Regions from separate parts of the Streptomyces lunalinharesii genome, predicted to be linked through region 1. Evidence: riboswitches for the same ligand, from Rfam matches in the RefSeq annotation. Region 1 holds a riboswitch; the other holds the start of a gene.
What was found. Region 1 has a riboswitch for S-adenosylmethionine ahead of thrC (threonine synthase). Riboswitches for the same ligand answer to the same signal wherever they lie in the genome.
Positions count from the first base shown of each region.

Region 2: it holds a riboswitch for S-adenosylmethionine, as region 1 does, so the genes downstream of both, ABD385_RS05645 (aminotransferase class V-fold PLP-dependent enzyme) here and thrC (threonine synthase) in region 1, are expected to answer to the same signal.

Region 1 covers NZ_BAAARK010000034.1:68,331-72,424, forward strand. The annotation lists gene ABD385_RS33315 (alpha,alpha-trehalose-phosphate synthase (UDP-forming)) at 1-553, opposite strand, end outside; gene ABD385_RS33320 (glucosyl-3-phosphoglycerate synthase) at 602-1,576, opposite strand; SAM riboswitch class I at 1,752-1,908, shown strand; gene thrC (threonine synthase) at 1,926-3,203, shown strand; gene ABD385_RS33330 (MoaD/ThiS family protein) at 3,255-3,533, shown strand; gene ABD385_RS33335 (cold-shock protein) at 4,011-4,094, shown strand, end outside.
Region 2 covers NZ_BAAARK010000002.1:363,850-367,943, reverse strand. The annotation lists gene qcrB (cytochrome bc1 complex cytochrome b subunit) at 1-252, shown strand, start outside; gene trpD (anthranilate phosphoribosyltransferase) at 397-1,461, shown strand; SAM riboswitch class IV at 1,541-1,658, shown strand; gene ABD385_RS05645 (aminotransferase class V-fold PLP-dependent enzyme) at 1,853-3,229, shown strand; gene ABD385_RS05640 (Lrp/AsnC family transcriptional regulator) at 3,820-4,094, opposite strand, start outside.

The sequences.
Region 1 (4,094 bases):
CGATCCGCACGTCCGGCCGCATCTCGCGCAGCAGCCCCGGCACCAGCGCCAGGTGGTAGTCCTGCACCAGCACCGCCGCACCGGGGCCCGCCGCCTCCGCCAGCGCCCCGGCGAACGCCGCGTTGTACGCCTCGTACGCCGCCCACTCCTCCCGGAAGCCGGCGTCGAAGACCGGCTCCACCGGCGTCTGGTAGAGCATGTGGTGGACGAACCACAGCACGGAGTTGGCGACGCCGTTGTAGGCCGCGGCGTGCACCTCCGCCGGGATGTCCAACATCCGCACGCGCTGCCCGCCGGTGTCCGCGGTGTCCAGCAGCCCCCCGGACCGCCGTACCGCCGCCCGGTCGCCGTCCCCGAGCGCCGCGCACACCCACACCGCACCCGCCTCGGGCCCGATGGCCGAGAGCCCCGACACCAGCCCCCCGCCGCCCCGCCTGGCGCTCAGCTCACCGCCCTCGCCCAGGGCGTACGACACGGGCCCGCGGTTGGACGCGACGAGGACCTCGGCACCTGACTGGACCGCACTGCGCTCGGTGACCGTCTCGGAGACCATGTCGCGACATTAACCCGTCACCGATCCGCGCAAACGTACGATCGCCCCTCAGGCCGCCCGCCGTTCCGCGTACTCCGGTATTCCGGCCATCGGCGGCCGCTCCTCGGTGTCCACCGCCGTCGTCCGCGGCACGAAACCGTCCTGGCCGCGGTCGAACTGGGTCAGCCGGGGCCGCACCAAGTGACCCCGCGCCAAACGGAGTTGGGCGGTGCGGTAGATGGCGGCGGCCATCCGGCCGAGCGCCTGGCCGTCCTGATGACGATGCTTGCGCACCCCCACGTCCACCTGGGCCAGCGCATCCAGCCCGACCGTGTGCAGGGCGTCCACCAGCAGCCCCAGCTCCACCCCGTAACCGACCGGGAACGGCAGCCGCTCCAGCAGCGAGCGACGGGCCGCGTACTCCCCGCCCAGCGGCTGCACGAACCCGGCCAGCTGCGGCCAGTGCAGGTTCAGCAGCGGCCGGGCGACCAGCTCGGTGACCCGGCCGCCCTGCTCCCCGCCGGACCCCGCCGCTGCGCGACCCGCGCCGGTCTCCAGCGGCCGGTCGTACATCGCCTTGACGAAGGCGACCTCCGGGTCGGTCAGCAGCGGCCCGACGATCCCCGACACGAAGGTGGACGAGAACTCCCGCAGGTCGGCGTCGACGAAACAGATCACGTCACCACGGGTCACCAACAGCGAACGCCACAGCACCTCGCCCTTGCCGGGCAGCGCCGGGATCCGCGGCAGCACCGCGTCCCGGTGCACGACCCGCGCACCGGCCGCCGCGGCGACCTCGGCGGTGCGGTCGGTGGAGCCCGAGTCCAGCACCACCAGCTCGTCGACCAGCGGCACCTCCCCGGTCATCAGGTCGGCACGGATCGTCGCCACGATCGCGCCGACCGTCGCCTCCTCGTCGAGCGCGGGCAGCACCACGCTGACCGTCCGACCCGTCTGGCGCTTGGCCTCCACCAAACGCTCCAACGGGCGGTCCGCGGCGGACCAGGAGCGAGTCGCCAACCAGCGCTCCACTTCTTCCAGCACGTCTACGACTCTCCTCGGTGGCCCCGAACGGGAACCCGTTATGTGATCCATCTCGCGGACCGGACGACTATCTCAACGGTGAGTGCCTTCGGTTACAGTCTTGAACAACGCGGATGACCGTCGCATGTCGGGGTCGCCGCGCCACAAACGCCTGGGTTCCGCCCCAGCGCCATACCGCTCATCCAGAGGGGCAGAGGGAAACGGCCCGTTGAAGCCCCGGCAACCCTCCAGCCGGTCTCCGCCGCACGACACACGCTGCGCGCGCGAGGCTCCCGGCTAGGGAAGGTGCCAAATCCGTCTCACGGCGAGATGCGTCGTGAGGAAGATGAGGAGAAAGGGCCTCGCCTCCATGGCTGTGCAAGTCACCGAATCCGCTCCCTCCGTCGCCCTCGGCCCCGCCGTCGCGCTCTCCTGCCGCGAGTGCGGACAGCGCTTCCCGCTCGGCCCGATCTTCGCGTGCCAGGAGTGTTTCGGCCCGCTGGAAGTCGCCTACGAGCTGCCCGCCGGCGGTCCCGAGGAATTGAAGAAGCGGATCGAGGCCGGTCCCGCCAACATCTGGCGCTACGCCCCGCTGCTGCCCGTCCCCGCCGACGTGGCCGACAAGCCCAACCTCAACCCCGGCTTCACCAAGCTCGTCAAGGCCGACCGGCTCGCCGCCGAGCTCGGCGTCACCGGCGGCCTGTACGTCAAGGACGACTCCGGCAACCCCACCCACTCCTTCAAGGACCGGGTCGTCGCGATCGCCGTCGAGGCCGCCCGCGCCTTCGGCTTCACCACCCTGTCCTGCTCCTCCACCGGCAACCTCGCCGGTGCCGTCGGCGCAGCGGCCCGCCGCGCCGGCTTCAAGTCCTGCGTCTTCATCCCGCACGACCTGGAGCCCGGCAAGGTCGTGATGGCCGCGGTCTACGGCGGTGACCTGGTCGCCATCGAGGGCAACTACGACGACGTGAACCGCTTCTGCTCCGAGCTCATCGGCGACCCGCTGGGCGAGGGCTGGGGCTTCGTCAACGTCAACCTGCGCCCCTACTACGGCGAGGGCTCCAAGACGCTGGCCTACGAGATCTGCGAGCAGCTCGGCTGGCAGCTCCCGGACCAGCTGGTCATCCCGATCGCGTCCGGCTCCCAGCTCACCAAGATCGACAAGGGGCTGAAGGAGCTGATCGCCCTCGGCCTGGTCGAGGACAAGCCGTACCGGATCTTCGGCGCCCAGGCCGAGGGCTGCTCCCCGGTGTCCGCCGCCTTCAAGGCCGGCCACGAGGTCGTCAAGCCGCAGAAGCCGAAGACCATCGCCAAGTCGCTGGCGATCGGCAACCCCGCGGACGGCCCGTACGTGCTCGACATCGCGCGCCGCACCGGCGGGGCCGTCGAGGACGTCACCGACCCGCAGATCGTGGACGCGATCAAGCTGCTGGCCCGGACCGAGGGGATCTTCGCGGAGACCGCGGGCGGGGTGACCGTCGGCGTGACCAGGAAGCTGATCGAGAACGGCCTCCTGGACCCGTCGCTGACCACCGTCGTGCTGAACACCGGTGACGGCCTGAAGACCCTCGACGCCGTCGCCGCCGGGCCCACCGCCACCATCCGGCCGGACCTGGACGCGTTCCGCGAGGCCGGCCTGGCCGGCTGAGCCGGCCCGCAGCCCGCTCCCTCACCCCGTATTTCCCTGGAAGGCAGAACCATGAGCGTCAAGGTCCGCATCCCCACCATCCTGCGCACGTACACCGGCGGCGAGGCCGAGGTGGCCGCCGAGGGCGCGACCCTCTCCGAGGTGATCGCCGACCTGGAGAAGAACCACCAGGGCATCGCGGCCCGGGTGCTCGACGACGCGGGCAAGCTGCGCCGCTTCGTGAACGTCTACGTCAACGACGACGACGTCCGCTTCGAGCAGGGCCTGGAGACCCCGACGCCGGACGGCGCCGGCGTCTCGATCATCCCGGCGGTCGCCGGCGGCTGCTGACGCCGCGCGCCGTCGCCGCCGGCGCGCAGACGCCGAGCGAATTCGCGCCAACTCTTTGCCGGTAGTGACCGGAAATTGCCCCGTCCGTACGAAACGGACGGGGCAATTCCGTGTTGTGAAAGGGGATACCATTGGGGTGATCCCCCTCCGGTTATCTCCGCGTGCAGCCGAAGCGCATGCCGAACGCATATGAGATCGCCGTGACTTGTGCGCAAGTTGTGTGCGCGATTTGTCGCCCGTGTGGCATATTCCCGGCCCGACTTCGCCTGAGATAAAGGCATTTGAGCACATACGGCCGTTTCCCTGACGCCAGAATTCTCGTCCGATTGACCTGTTGCGCTGGGCATTGGTCCAGATACATTCAGCGGCGGTCGACGCGTTCCGGCGCACACCCCGCGGACCATTTCGGGGGGTGAGGTCTGACCCGGGTCCGCGGAGTGCGGTCCTGCGCAAGGGCCAGTAATAGGGGAGTTAGGCATGGCTCAGGGCACCGTCAAGTGGTTCAACGCGGAGAAGGGGTACGGCTTCATCGCGGTCGACGGTGGTGCGGATGTTTTCGTC
Region 2 (4,094 bases), on a different contig from region 1:
CCGCACGGTGAGTTCATCGAGGTCCACGAGCCGCTCAACCAGGAGCAGCTGCACGTCCTGACCCAGCACGAGCAGCCCGAGCCGCTCGAACTCGGTCCCGAGGTCGACGAGAACGGCGTCCGGCGCAAGCTCAAGCGCACGCAGAAGCTGCGCGCCAAGCTCTCCAAGGGCTACTACGGCGAGGACAACGTCATCCCCAAGCCGACCGTCGAGGAGTACAAGGAGATCACCAGCGGCCACGGCCACCACTGATCCCCGCGGGCGCGGCACCGCCGCGCACCGCTGGTAGTACGCCACCCAGAGGGCCCCGTCCACGGATAGGACGGGGCCCTCCGGCATGCCCGCGGCTCGATAGGGTGAGCGGCACAAGCAGGAGACGAACCAGGAGCGTGGACCATGAACGTTGTGACCCCGGTGGGCGGCGGCAGCGTGGCGGACCGCTCCTGGCCGGCCGTACTGAACGCCCTCCTCGACGGCCGCGACCTCACCGCCGACGACACCGCCTGGGTCATGGACCGGATCATGCGGGGCGAGGCCACCGACGCGCAGATCGCCGGCTTCGCGGTGGCGCTGCGCGCCAAGGGCGAGACCGTCGCGGAGATCTCCGGTCTGGTCCGGACGATGTACGCGCACGCCAGCCTGATCGAGGTGCCCGGCCCCACCGTCGACATCGTCGGCACCGGCGGCGACGGGGCGAACACCGTCAACATCTCCACCATGTCGGCGATCGTGGTCGCCGGCACCGGCGCCAAGGTCGTCAAGCACGGCAGCCGCGCCGCTTCCTCGGCCAGCGGCGCCACCGATGTCCTGGAGAAGCTGGGCGTCAACCTCGACCTCACGCCGCGGCGGGTCGTCGAGGTCGCGGCCGAGGCCGGGATCACCTTCTGCTTCGCGGCCAAGTTCCACCCCGCGCTGCGCCACGTGGCGGCCGCCCGCGGCCAGCTGGGCATCCGCACGACCTTCAACGTGCTGGGTCCGCTGACCAACCCGGCCCGGGTCAAGTCCCAGGCCACCGGGGTCGCGGACGCCCGGATGGCGCCGATCCTGGCCGGCGTGCTGGCCGAGCGCGGCTCGTCCGCACTGGTCTTCCGCGGCGACGACGGGCTGGACGAACTGACCACCACCGCCACGTCCCGGGTGTGGATCGTGCAGGACGGCCGGGTCCGCGAGGAACCGTTCGACCCGCGCGACGTCGGGATCGACCTGGTCCCGGTGGAGGCGCTGCGCGGCGCCGACGCGTCGTACAACGCCGAGGTGGCCCGACGGCTCCTCGACGGCGAGCGGGGCCCGGTGCGGGACGCGGTGCTGCTGAACTCCGCCGCCGCGCTGGCCGCGCTGGAGCCCTGCGACGCCCCGCTGACCGAGCGGATCCGCGCCGGCCTCGACAAGGCCGCCGCGGCGCTCGACTCGGGGGCCGCCAAGCGCTCGCTGGAGCGCTGGGTGGCGGCCAGCAACGCCTGACGACGATGTGACGCAGCTCCCGGTCCGGAATGCGGACCGGGACTTGCGCCCGGATGATCGTGTGGCATGATTCTGCGCAGGTCACGAGTGACAGCGATGTAGGCCCCGGCCCGCTGTCCGGCAACCCTCCTTCCGTGGCGGGGTGCCCCGGGTGATGACCAGGCCGCAGGCAGCGAGGTCTGCGGCAAGCGCGGATCCCTCGCCAGGGATCCTGGTCCCCGAGGGAGTCCTTCCGTGATGAAGCGAATGCGCTAGGGCCCACGGCCCCTCTTTGCGCCACCCTTTTCTCTCCACGCTGCGGCGTCGTGCCGGGCGGGTCCCGCGTACCTTTCGCGTACCGTGCGACGCCCCCCGCCGCAGCGAATTCGCTCATGCCTTCCGGGAGTTCGCCATGTCCGTTTCCGCTGCCGCCGACCGTTCCGTCTGTGCCCCGCTGCCCGTGCTGGGCCGGGACGTCCTGGTCCCGCTGGTCACCGGCGGCGAGGCCGTCTACGCCGCGCTCGACTACGCCGCCAGCGCGCCGGCGCTCCAGCGGGTCTGGGACGACGTCGCCGCCTACGCCCCGTACTACGGCAGCGTCCACCGCGGCGCCGGCTACCTCTCGCAGCTCTCCACCGACCTCTTCGAGAACGCCCGCAGCACCGTCTCCGACTTCCTCGGCTGCCGCACCGACGACCAGGTGGTCTTCACCCGCTCCACCACCGACTCGCTGAACCTGCTGGCCGCGGCCCTGCCGCAGGGCACCCGGGTGTTCGTCTTCGAGACCGAGCACCATGCCTCGCTGCTGCCCTGGGAGCGCCGCGCGGACGTCTCCGTGACGTACCTCAACGCGCCGCGCACCCCGCAGCAGGCGGTGGACACCCTGGAGCAGGCGCTGGCCGCCCGCGAGCCGTACGGCCCGGCGCTGGTCTGCGTCACCGGCGCCTCGAACGTCACCGGCGAGCTGTGGCCGGTGCGGGAACTGGCGGCCGCCGCGCACGCCCACGGCGCCCGGATCGTGCTCGACGCGGCCCAACTGGCCCCGCACCACCCGGTGGACCTCGCGGAACTCGACGTCGACTGGGTCGCGTTCTCCGGCCACAAGCTGTACGCGCCGTTCGGCGCCGGCGTACTGGCCGGGCGCGCCGACTGGCTCCTGGCCGCCGAGCCGTACCTCGCCGGCGGCGGCGCCAGCCGGAAGGTCGCCCGCCGGACCGACGGCGGGGTGGACGTCGAATGGCACGACAGCGCCGCACGGCACGAAGCGGGTTCGCCCAACGTGATCGGCGCCTACTCCATCGCGTCGGCCTGCAAGGCGCTCACCGAGGCGGGTTGGGACACCCTGGTCACCCGCGAGCAGGAACTCATCGACAGCGTGCGGGCGGGCCTCGCGGAGGTCCCCGAGGTTCGCGTCCTCTCCCTCTTCGGCGACGACGCCCCCCGCGTCGGCGTCCTCTCCTTCGTCGTCGAGGGCTGGAACAGCTCGCACTTCGCCGCCGCCCTCTCCGCCGAGTACGGCATCGGCGTCCGCGACGGCCTCTTCTGCGCCCACCCGCTGGTCCGCACCCTGCTGGGCAGCGAGCCGCAGGAGCCCGGCGAGTGCGGCGCCCCCGAGGCGGCACCGGGCGAACGCTCCCTCAACGCCATCCGCGTCAGCTTCGGCGCCGGCACTCCCGACGAACACGTCGAGCGGTTCGTCCGCGCCGTCAAGGAACTCGTCGCGGACGGCGCCCGCTGGAACTACCAGGTGGAGGACGGCCGTTGCGTTCCAGCGCGACGCGCTGTTTGATTCCCACGTTTTTGGCTTTCCCGCCGTGGTGCGTCTCGCTGTTGCGCCTGCGGCGCGGGCTTGTTGTCCGCTGCGCGGGGCGTTCGGGTGGCGGTGTCGGGCCTGCGGGGGTGGTGTGCAGGACTGCTGCGCTTTACGTCCTGCACACCACCCCCTCCGGCCCGCCCCCTCCCGTTGAGGGTGGGTTGAAAGACGGGTGGGTGGTGCTGAGGGCGGGTGGGTTGGTGCTGGTCACCACGGCGTTCACTGGCGACTGTGAATCCATCCATGGAGCCGCAGGGACCCATCAACGCAGGCTCCCACTCGCCTCTTTCCCACCCATCTACGGGAGGGGTCGGGTTGGCGGGTGGTGGGGTGCCCGGACGTAAAGCGCAGCAGTCCGGGCACCCCACCACCCGCCAACCCGACACCGCGCCCTACAAGCCCCGCGCAGCGGCCCCGCGCCGCAGGCGCAAAACAGCAACCCCCACGGCGGGAAAGCCAGCTACGTACGAACAAGCCCCGCGCAGCGGCAACGCGCCGCAGGCGCAAAGGCGAAACCCCCACGGCGGGACGGCCGACAACGTGGGAAGCCCAGCAAAGCGCAGCGCCTACGCATCGAGCCCGATCGAGAACGCCGCCTCGAGGTCGTGCTGGGAGTAGGTGCGGAACGCGATGTGCGTTTCGGTGGAGGCGACGCCGGGGACCTTGCTGATCCGGCCGGGGATGACGTCGGCGAGGTCGTCGTGGTTGGCGACCCGCACCATCGCGATCAGGTCGTGCTGGCCGGTGACGGAGTAGACCTCGCTGACGCCCTCCAGCGCGGCGATCTGCTCGGCGATCTCCGGGATCTGGTCCACGCTGGTCTTGATGAGCACGATCGACG